2 linked regions of the Halorussus limi genome follow. The main gene of each other region encodes a partner of the protein of the gene in region 2 in a complex. Links are inferred from orthologs where the notes say so. Each region holds a gene or a part of one and is shown on either strand. Other genes may lie near its edges.

Evidence for each region.
Region 1: rpoB (region 2) and M0R89_RS14745 share a complex: the UniProt entries of both Methanocaldococcus jannaschii proteins name them as parts of the RNA polymerase complex. The link is inferred for Halorussus limi from one-to-one orthologs.

What each region holds. Positions count from the first base shown.
Region 1 is NZ_CP096659.1:2,865,988-2,869,920, reverse strand. What follows is about bases 662-3,526. They hold M0R89_RS14745 (DNA-directed RNA polymerase subunit L), read right to left. Parts: upstream 2,304-3,526; coding sequence 2,019-2,303; downstream 662-2,018. Other genes in these bases: M0R89_RS14740 (rhomboid family intramembrane serine protease), read left to right, coding at 2,433-3,526; M0R89_RS14750 (hypothetical protein), read right to left, coding at 1,019-1,771; hisF (imidazole glycerol phosphate synthase subunit HisF), read left to right, coding at 662-956. In the rest of the region: more of hisF, read left to right, coding at 141-661; more of M0R89_RS14740, read left to right, coding at 3,527-3,933. UniProt on the Methanocaldococcus jannaschii protein: DNA-dependent RNA polymerase (RNAP) catalyzes the transcription of DNA into RNA using the four ribonucleoside triphosphates as substrates.
Region 2 is NZ_CP096659.1:1,756,859-1,760,798, reverse strand. What follows is about bases 1-2,872. They hold rpoB (DNA-directed RNA polymerase subunit B), read right to left. Parts: upstream 2,414-2,872; coding sequence 587-2,413; downstream 1-586. Other genes in these bases: M0R89_RS09030 (DNA-directed RNA polymerase subunit B''), read right to left, coding at 2,415-2,872; M0R89_RS09040 (DNA-directed RNA polymerase subunit A'), read right to left, coding at 1-585. In the rest of the region: more of M0R89_RS09030, read right to left, coding at 2,873-3,940. UniProt on the Methanocaldococcus jannaschii protein: DNA-dependent RNA polymerase (RNAP) catalyzes the transcription of DNA into RNA using the four ribonucleoside triphosphates as substrates. The Rpo2 subunit (Rpo2N and Rpo2C in this organism) is implicated in DNA promoter recognition and in nucleotide binding.

The DNA of each region.
Region 1 (3,933 bases), 1.1 Mb from region 2 along the record:
GGTTCGGAGGCCGCGTGACCGCGACCCCGTTTCGCAGTCCCGATTCGGACGACCCTCCGATTCGGGCCGACTCCCGGTTCCGAACACCTGTCGGAGTCGAAACCGTGAAACCCGCCTCGTGCAAACTCACGAGTAACGAAATGACTCTCACCAAGCGCATCGTCCCGTGCATCGACGTGGACTTGGACGAGGACGGGAACCCGGCGGTCTACACCGGCGTCAACTTCGAGAACCTCGAATACACCGGCGACCCGGTCGAGATGGCCCGCCGGTACAACGAGGCGGGGGCCGACGAGTTCGTCTTCCTCGACATCACCGCGAGCGCCGACGGCCGCGAGACGATGCTCGGCGTCGTCGAGGACGTGGCCGACGAGATATTCATCCCGCTGACCGTGGGCGGGGGCATCCGAACCAAGGAGGACATCAAGGAGACGCTCCGGGCGGGGGCCGACAAGGTCTCCATCAACTCGGGCGCGATAGCGAACCCCGACCTCATCACCGAGGGCGCGGACGCCTTCGGAAGCCAGTGCATCGTCATCTCGGTGGACGCCGAGCGCCGCTACGACGAGCAGGGCGAACACTACGTCGAGGTGGACGGCGAGTCCTGCTGGTTCGAGTGTACCGTCAAGGGCGGCCGCGAGGGAACCGGCCTCGACGTGGTCGAGTGGGCCGCGGAGGCCGAGGAGCGCGGCGCCGGCGAGTTGTTCGTCAACTCCATCGACGCCGACGGCACGAAGGACGGCTACGATATCCCGCTGACGAAGGCGGTCTGCGACGCCGTGGACACGCCGGTCATCGCCTCCTCGGGGTGTGGCGGTCCGGAGGACATGCACGAGGTGTTCACCGAGGCGGGCGCGGACGCCGGACTCGCGGCCTCCATCTTCCACTTCGGCGAGTACTCGATTCGGGACGTCAAGGAGTATCTGGCCGAGCGCGACGTACCGGTTCGGCTCTGAGGTCCCTACTTCTCGTCTGCGGGCAGAAAAAGCGGGAGTCGAATCGACGCGTTACCGGCGCGTCAGAGGTCGGGGGCCGCGAGCGCGGCGGTCCCGTTTCCGGTCTCGTTTCCGGTCGCGGCGCCGTCGGCGGTCGTCTCGCCGCTCATGCCACCGAGACCGCCGCCGATGAGACCGATACCGGCCGAGGCGTTCTCGATGCTGACGCGGTCGGCCTCGACGGTGTCGAGGATTGCGGACCCGACGGTCATGTTCTCGACTTCGACGGTCGGCGTGCCCTCGATGGGGTTGCCCTCACCCACGCCGCCGGGCGAGAAGGACGTGCGGATGTTGTTGACTTCCGCGCTGCCGAGACTCCCCGTCTCGACGAACAGCGATTCGATGCTGGTCTCCGAGAGCGAGGCGTTCTGAATCGTCGCGTTCTCGCCCTCGGGCGGCGTCTCGCCGCCGAACAACTGCTGGGCGACGGTCTGGTTCCGAATCGTGACGTTCAGCAGCGTCACGTTCTCGAACGAAGCGTTCACCACGGTCAGGTTCGACGCGGTCGCGGTGCCCAGCGACTGGGTACCGTTGACCCCGCGGTCGAGTTGCGTCTGGTTCAGCACCGCCTGCTGAACCGTGACGTTCGTCATCGTGAGATTCTGAATCGTGAGATTCTGGTACTGGTAGGTCTGGTTGTTCGTCTGGTCTTGGGCCGCGACGCCGGTGTCGGCCGGCGCGGCGGTAGCGTCGTGTGCGTTCGGTGACGCCGCGAGCGCGGAGGACGCTCCGGCGAGCAGTACGAGTGTCGCTACGACTACTGCGCGCGTTCTCATGCGACCGAAGGTTTTCCGAGTGCGTCAATAAACGGCCCCGACCGTTTGGGGCTTCCGTGCCGTGTTACGACGATTAAGTCGGGCTTATTCGGGTTCTGGCGGCGTCTGACGGTCGCTCTCCGACGCCGACGCTCGGCGGTGGCGATGAACGGAGTGAACGGCGCGAACGGCGGTTCAGAGTCGGGCGACGCTCGGCGTTCGGAGTCGCTCGTGAGAAACGGGACGCCCGAAGCGACGAGAAGAGGCCTCAGACTGCGCTCTCGTAGGCGTCGCGGAACGCCGCGGTCTTGTCCTTGATGTCGCCGGTGGCGTCTTCCAGCGCGTCGAGCGGGTCGGTGCCGTCCTCGGTCTTGATGGTCAGGATGGGTTCGGTCTGTCCGCCGGACTGCTCGGGGTTCATGTCGTACGTCGCGGCCGCGACGCCCTCGTGTTCGAGGAGAGTTCCCTTCAGCACGTTCATGAACGTGTGGTCCTCCCCGGCGATTTCGATAGAGAGTTCGTCGTCGGCCTTCTCGGCAACCCGTAGTTCCATACCCGTCAGTTCTAGCTTTGTGCGTTTCAACATTACGGAAAGACGCGTCGAGGGCGACCCGCCGTCGCTCGGCGAGCCCTCGACCGAATCCAGCCACCCATTTATACCGCGATGGAGAAACTAACCGGTATGGTTCAGTTGCCCCCGTGGTTGCCGGCACCGGCGCAGGTAGCGATTCCGGTCGTCGTCCTGCTGTCGCTCGCGCTGGTCCGGCGGCTCGACGCTCCCGCGGGTCGATGGGGTCGCCGTCTCCGGTCGCGGTTCCTGCTCGGCGTCCCGTGGGGCACTCTCGTCTCGGTGATGGGCGTGCTGGCGGTCTACCTCTTCGTCCAGCAGGGCGCGGGCAACTGGCGCAACCCCGTGACCCTCCCGTTCTCGTCGTGGTCGTACCTCTACCCCGTCGGGTGGCTTCTGGCACCGTTCTCGCACACCGGGCCGGGCCACCTCGTCGGTAACCTCACCACGACGCTCGCGGTCGCACCGCTCGCGGAGTACTTCTACGGGCACTTCCCGTCGAAGCGCGGCGAGAACCCCTTCTTCTCGCGGACGAGCAACCCGTGGGTTCGCGCGTTCGTCCTCTTCCCGGCGGGCGTCGCGCTGGTCGGACTGGCGACCAGCGTGTTCGCGTGGGGTCCCATCATCGGCTTCTCGGGCGTCGCGTTCGCGTTCGTCGGGTTCGCGCTGGTTCGCTACCCGCTAATGACCGTCGTCGCGGTGTCGGCGCAGGGAGCCATCAGGACCACCTATCGGGCCCTGCTCGACCCCCGGATATTCGGGTCGGCGTCGCGGAGGTTCGGCGAACCGTGGTGGTACGGCATCGCGGTGCAGGGCCACGTCCTCGGTCTCCTGCTCGGCATCCTTCTCGGTGTGGCGGTCCTCTACCGGCGGCGCGAGCGAGTCGGCGCGCTCCGACTCTGGACCGGCGCGGTCGTCCTCGGCATGTCGATGACCCTCTGGGCGCTCTGGTGGTACCGCGGCGAGAGCACCTACGTCCTTTATCGCGGGTGGGGCGTCGTCTTCGTCGTCACGCTCGCAGTGCTGACGACAGTCGCCGCGACGGCCGACCGCAGACCGCTGTTCGGCGACGTGTCCCGCCAGCAGGTCGGCCTGCTCGCGCTCCTTCTCCCGCTTGCTGTCATGGTAGGCGTCGCGATTCCGGTCAACCTCACCACGGTCGGCGACGCCAGCGTCCCCGGCGGCGGCCCGGCGATAGAGGTCCACGGATACGACGTGACCTACGCCGAGAACGTCCAGAACCAGAAGGTCTCGGCCATCGACGTGTCGATGTTCGGCGAGACGACCAACGTGACCACCAGCGGCGTCATCGTTGTCAACGACGACCGCGAGATATGGACGCAGGCGGTCTCGAAGGGACGCCTCGCCTTCGACGGCCGGACGCGCGTTCGGGTCGGCGGCGTCGGGTGGGCAGAGGACGTCCGGGTTCAGCGCCGGGGCTGGTCGGCGGTCAACGGCGGGACGGCGTATCAGGTCTGGCTTCGTGGCCCGGACGACGACGAGTGGACCCACGTCTTCGCCTCGCAACCCGCCGTCGCCGGGCCGACGCTCGCGAATCACTCGGTCGTCGTCCGACCGGCCGACGGGGAGTTCCGCCTCCTCGTCACGCGGAACA
Region 2 (3,940 bases):
TTCGCGGTCCTCCTCCTCGTCGCCCTGCATCGCGGACGCGATCTGCTCGGAGTACTCGCTGGTCAGGACCTGCTGGACCTCGTAGTAGGTCGTGGGCTTCTCGTGGTTGATGTCGTACTGGACCTCGCCGCAGTAGGGACAGCGGTCCTTCTTGCGGGCCTCTCGGATGGCGGCCTTCGTCACGTCGGTGAGGTCGTTGCCGAGTTCCCGGGTCCGGGTCAGTTTGGACTCGTACTTCTCCTTCTCCTCGTCGGTCAGCAGGAGTCGCGAGCAGTTCCGACACGTCCCGCGCAGCAGGCGTCGGATGAGCTTCGTGAACCCGACGTGGATGACGGGCGCGGCGAGTTCGATGTGACCGAAGTGGCCGTTACACGACCCCGAGTGCTTGCCGCAGGTCTTGCACTCCAGTCCGGGGTCGATGACGCCCAGTCGCGGGTCCATCAGCCCCATGTCGATGGGGAAGCCGTCGTCGTCGTAGGTGTCGGCGGTGATTATCTTCGTCGCCGACATCTCTCGGTACTCCTCGGGGTCCATCAGCCCGAAGCTGATCTCGCCGATCTCCTTGGGTGTTTGTCCTGTTGACATGTTAGACTGCGTCCTCCAGTTCTAGTCGCGGTGCGATGCCGAGCGCCTTCATCTCGTCCAGCAGGAGCTTGAACGCGTACGACATCTCGATTTCGTGGATGTCCGTCTCCTCGTCGCAGTTCGGGCAGTAGACGCGGTTCTGCTCGACGTTCTCGACCGCGCTCATGCCACAGTTGGCACAGACGTATATCCACTCGCGGTCGGACTCGTCGAGCAGACGTTCCTTCAGGGTCAGGGCGGCACCGTGCCCGATGAGCACGTCCCGCTCCATCTCCCCGACGCGGAGACCACCCTCGCGGGCCCGACCCTCGGTGGGTTGGCGCGTGAGCACCTGCACCGGGCCGCGCGAGCGGGCGTGGAGCTTGTTCGACACCATGTGGTAGAGCTTCTGGTAGAAAATGGTGCCAATGAAGATCTCCGCCTCGATCTTCTCCCCGGTGATGCCGGAGTACATGATCTCCTTCCCGGAGGACTTGAAGCCCTGCTCTTCGAGTCCGCCGCGGAGTTCCTCCTCGTCCTCGCCCGTGAACGGCGTCCCGTCCACGCGTCGCCCTTCGAGGGCACCGACTTTGCCGCCGATCATCTCCAGCACGTGGCCGACCGTCATCCGGGACGGCAGGGCGTGGGGGTTGATGATGAGGTCGGGCACGACGCCCTGCTCGGTGAACGGCATGTCCTCCTGGGGCGCGATGTGGCCGACGACGCCCTTCTGGCCGTGCCGGGACGCGAACTTGTCGCCGAGTTCCGGAATCCGCTCGTCGCGCACCGAGACCTTCGAGAGCTTCGACCCGTCCTCGCCCTCCATCAGCGTGACCGTGTCCACGACGCCGGACTCGCCCGAGCGCATGGTGACGGAGGTCTCCCGGCGCTTCTGCGGGGAGAGACCGCCCATGTCGTCGGGTTCTTCGAGGAACCGGGGTGGACTGGTCTTGCCGAGCAGGACGCTGTTCTCGTCCACGCGCGTCTCGGGGTTGACCAGACCGTCGTCGTCGAGGTGGGTGTACGCGTCTTCACCGCGCGCGCCGCGCACGTCGTCGCTCGGAATCTCGAAGCGGTCCTCCTGTCCGCCGGGGTAGCGCCGTTCCTCGCCCTCGTACGTCCGGAAGAAGTGCGAGCGGGCCAGCGCGCGGTCCACGGAGCCACCGTTGAGGACGAGCGCGTCCTCGATGTTGAAGCCCTCGTAGGACATGACGGCGACCGTGAAGTTCTGGGCCGCCGGGCGGTCGTCGTACCCGATCTGCTCGGTCGTCTGGGTCTTGACCATCGAGAGCTGCGGGTAGTGCAGGAGGTGCTGGCGCGTGTCGGGCCGGATGCGGTAGTTGGCCGCCGGCAGCCCGAGCGACTGCTTGATCATCCCCGACCCCATCGTAATCCGGGGCGAGGCGTTGTGTTCGGGGTACGGGACCATGCCCGCACCGATACCGAAGATGAGTTGCGGGTCGACTTCGAGGTGGGTGTGGTCCTCGGTGAGGTCGTCCTCGTCCACCGCGACGTAGATGTCCTCTTCCTCCTCGGCGTCGATGAACTCGACCTTGCCGCGCTCCACGAGGTCGTCGAAGTCGAGGTCGCCGTTCTCGACCGCCGCAATCTCCTCCTCGGTGACGAGGGGTTCGCCGTCCTCGATGACCAGCAGGGGTCGCCGGGCGCGCCCGGCGTCGGCGTTGATGATGACCTCGCGTGTCCGCTCTTTGACCGAGACGTTGACCATCTCGCTCACGTCGCCGCGGCGACGCGCGTGGCGGACCTGTTCTGCGAGCTGTTCGGGGTCGGGGTGCGTTCCGACCAGACTACCGTTCACGTATACTTTCGCTTCTCGTCCCTGACTCATGTTAGTCGTCTGCGCTTGCAGTTGGTTCGACGCCTTCGATTCCGGGGATGCCTTCGACACCCATCGACGCCAGTTCTCGTTTCAGTCCCTGTTCGTTCTCGATGTTCTGGGAGAGCTCCATCGCCTGCGCGAAGTTCTTCACCAGTCCACAGTTCGGCCCCTCCGGGGTCTCGGAGGGACAGATGCGACCCCACTGGGTCGCGTGGAGGTCACGCGCCTCGAAGTGAGGCTGGCTCCGCGAGAGCGGCGAGCGGAGCCGTCGGAGGTGCGAGAGGACCCCCATGAAGTCCGTGCGGTCGACCAGTTGGGAGACGCCCGAGCGGCCGCCGACCCAGTTCCCCGTCGCGATGGGGTGTTCGAGGCGCTCGGTCAGTACGTCCGACCGGACCACGGTGTTGACCGACAGTTGGCGGTTCCGCATGTTCGCCCGCTCCAACTGGTACTTCACGTCCCGGGCCAGCTTGTTCAGCGCGGTCCGGAACAGGTCCTTCATCAGGTCGCCCGAGACCTTCAGGCGCTTGTTGGCGTAGTGGTCCTTGTCGTCGGGTTCGCGCCGGTCGAGCGCCAACTCGAAGCAGGCCTCGGCCATCCGACAGAGGTAGTACGCCTTGTTGATGCGCACGTCCTCCTCCTCGACGCCCTCCTCGTGGAGGTGGGGAAGGAGGTAGCGGTCGATGACGTAGTTGGCGCGCTTGAGCTGGTAGTTCTTGCCCTGTCCGGAGGCGACTCGCTTCCCGAGAGACTCGATGGCCTCCTCCTCGGTCTGGACCTCCGCCTCTTCGAGGTTCTCCAGCATGAACTTCACCACCTCGGGGTCGTCGGAGACCCGGTGGACGATCTCCTCGTCGGACTCCAGTCCGAGCGCCCGGACCAGCGTCACGAAGTTGACGCTCCCCGAGACCGAGGGGAACGACACTTCGAGCAGACCGTCGCGGGTCCGCTCGACCAGCACCAGCGCGCGGTAGCCCCGGCGCTGGCTGAACGTCTTGGCGACCTGAATCTCGTCGCCGTACTTGGTGTCGTACTCCGCGAGAATCTTGTTGGGCGCGAGGTCCTCGCTCGTCATCAGGACGCGCTCGGAGCCGTTGACGATGAAGTAGCCGCCGGGGTCGGCGGGGTCCTCGCCGATTTCGATGAGTTCCTCGTCGGAGAATCCGGCGATGTTACACTTCTCGGAGCCGACCATGATGGGCATCCGGCCCACCTTGGTCTCGGTCGCGTCCACGACGCGCTCGTCCTCGCCCTCGCCCTTGACGATGGACATCTCCATGAAGACGGGCGCGGCGTAGGTGATGTTGCGGAGGCGGGCCTCTTGGGGGTAGAGGAGTTCCTCGCTCCCGTCCGCCTCACGCACGCGTGGCGTGACGATACGAACGTCACCCAGTTCGACGTGGACCGGTTCCTCGTCTTCCTTGTCGCCGATGTCGGTGTCGACGGTCCCCTTCTCGTCGACGACCTGCTGCATGCCGCGATTGAGGAAGCTGTTGAACGAGCGGTAGTGGTGTTCTGCGAGTCGTTCCTTCGAGA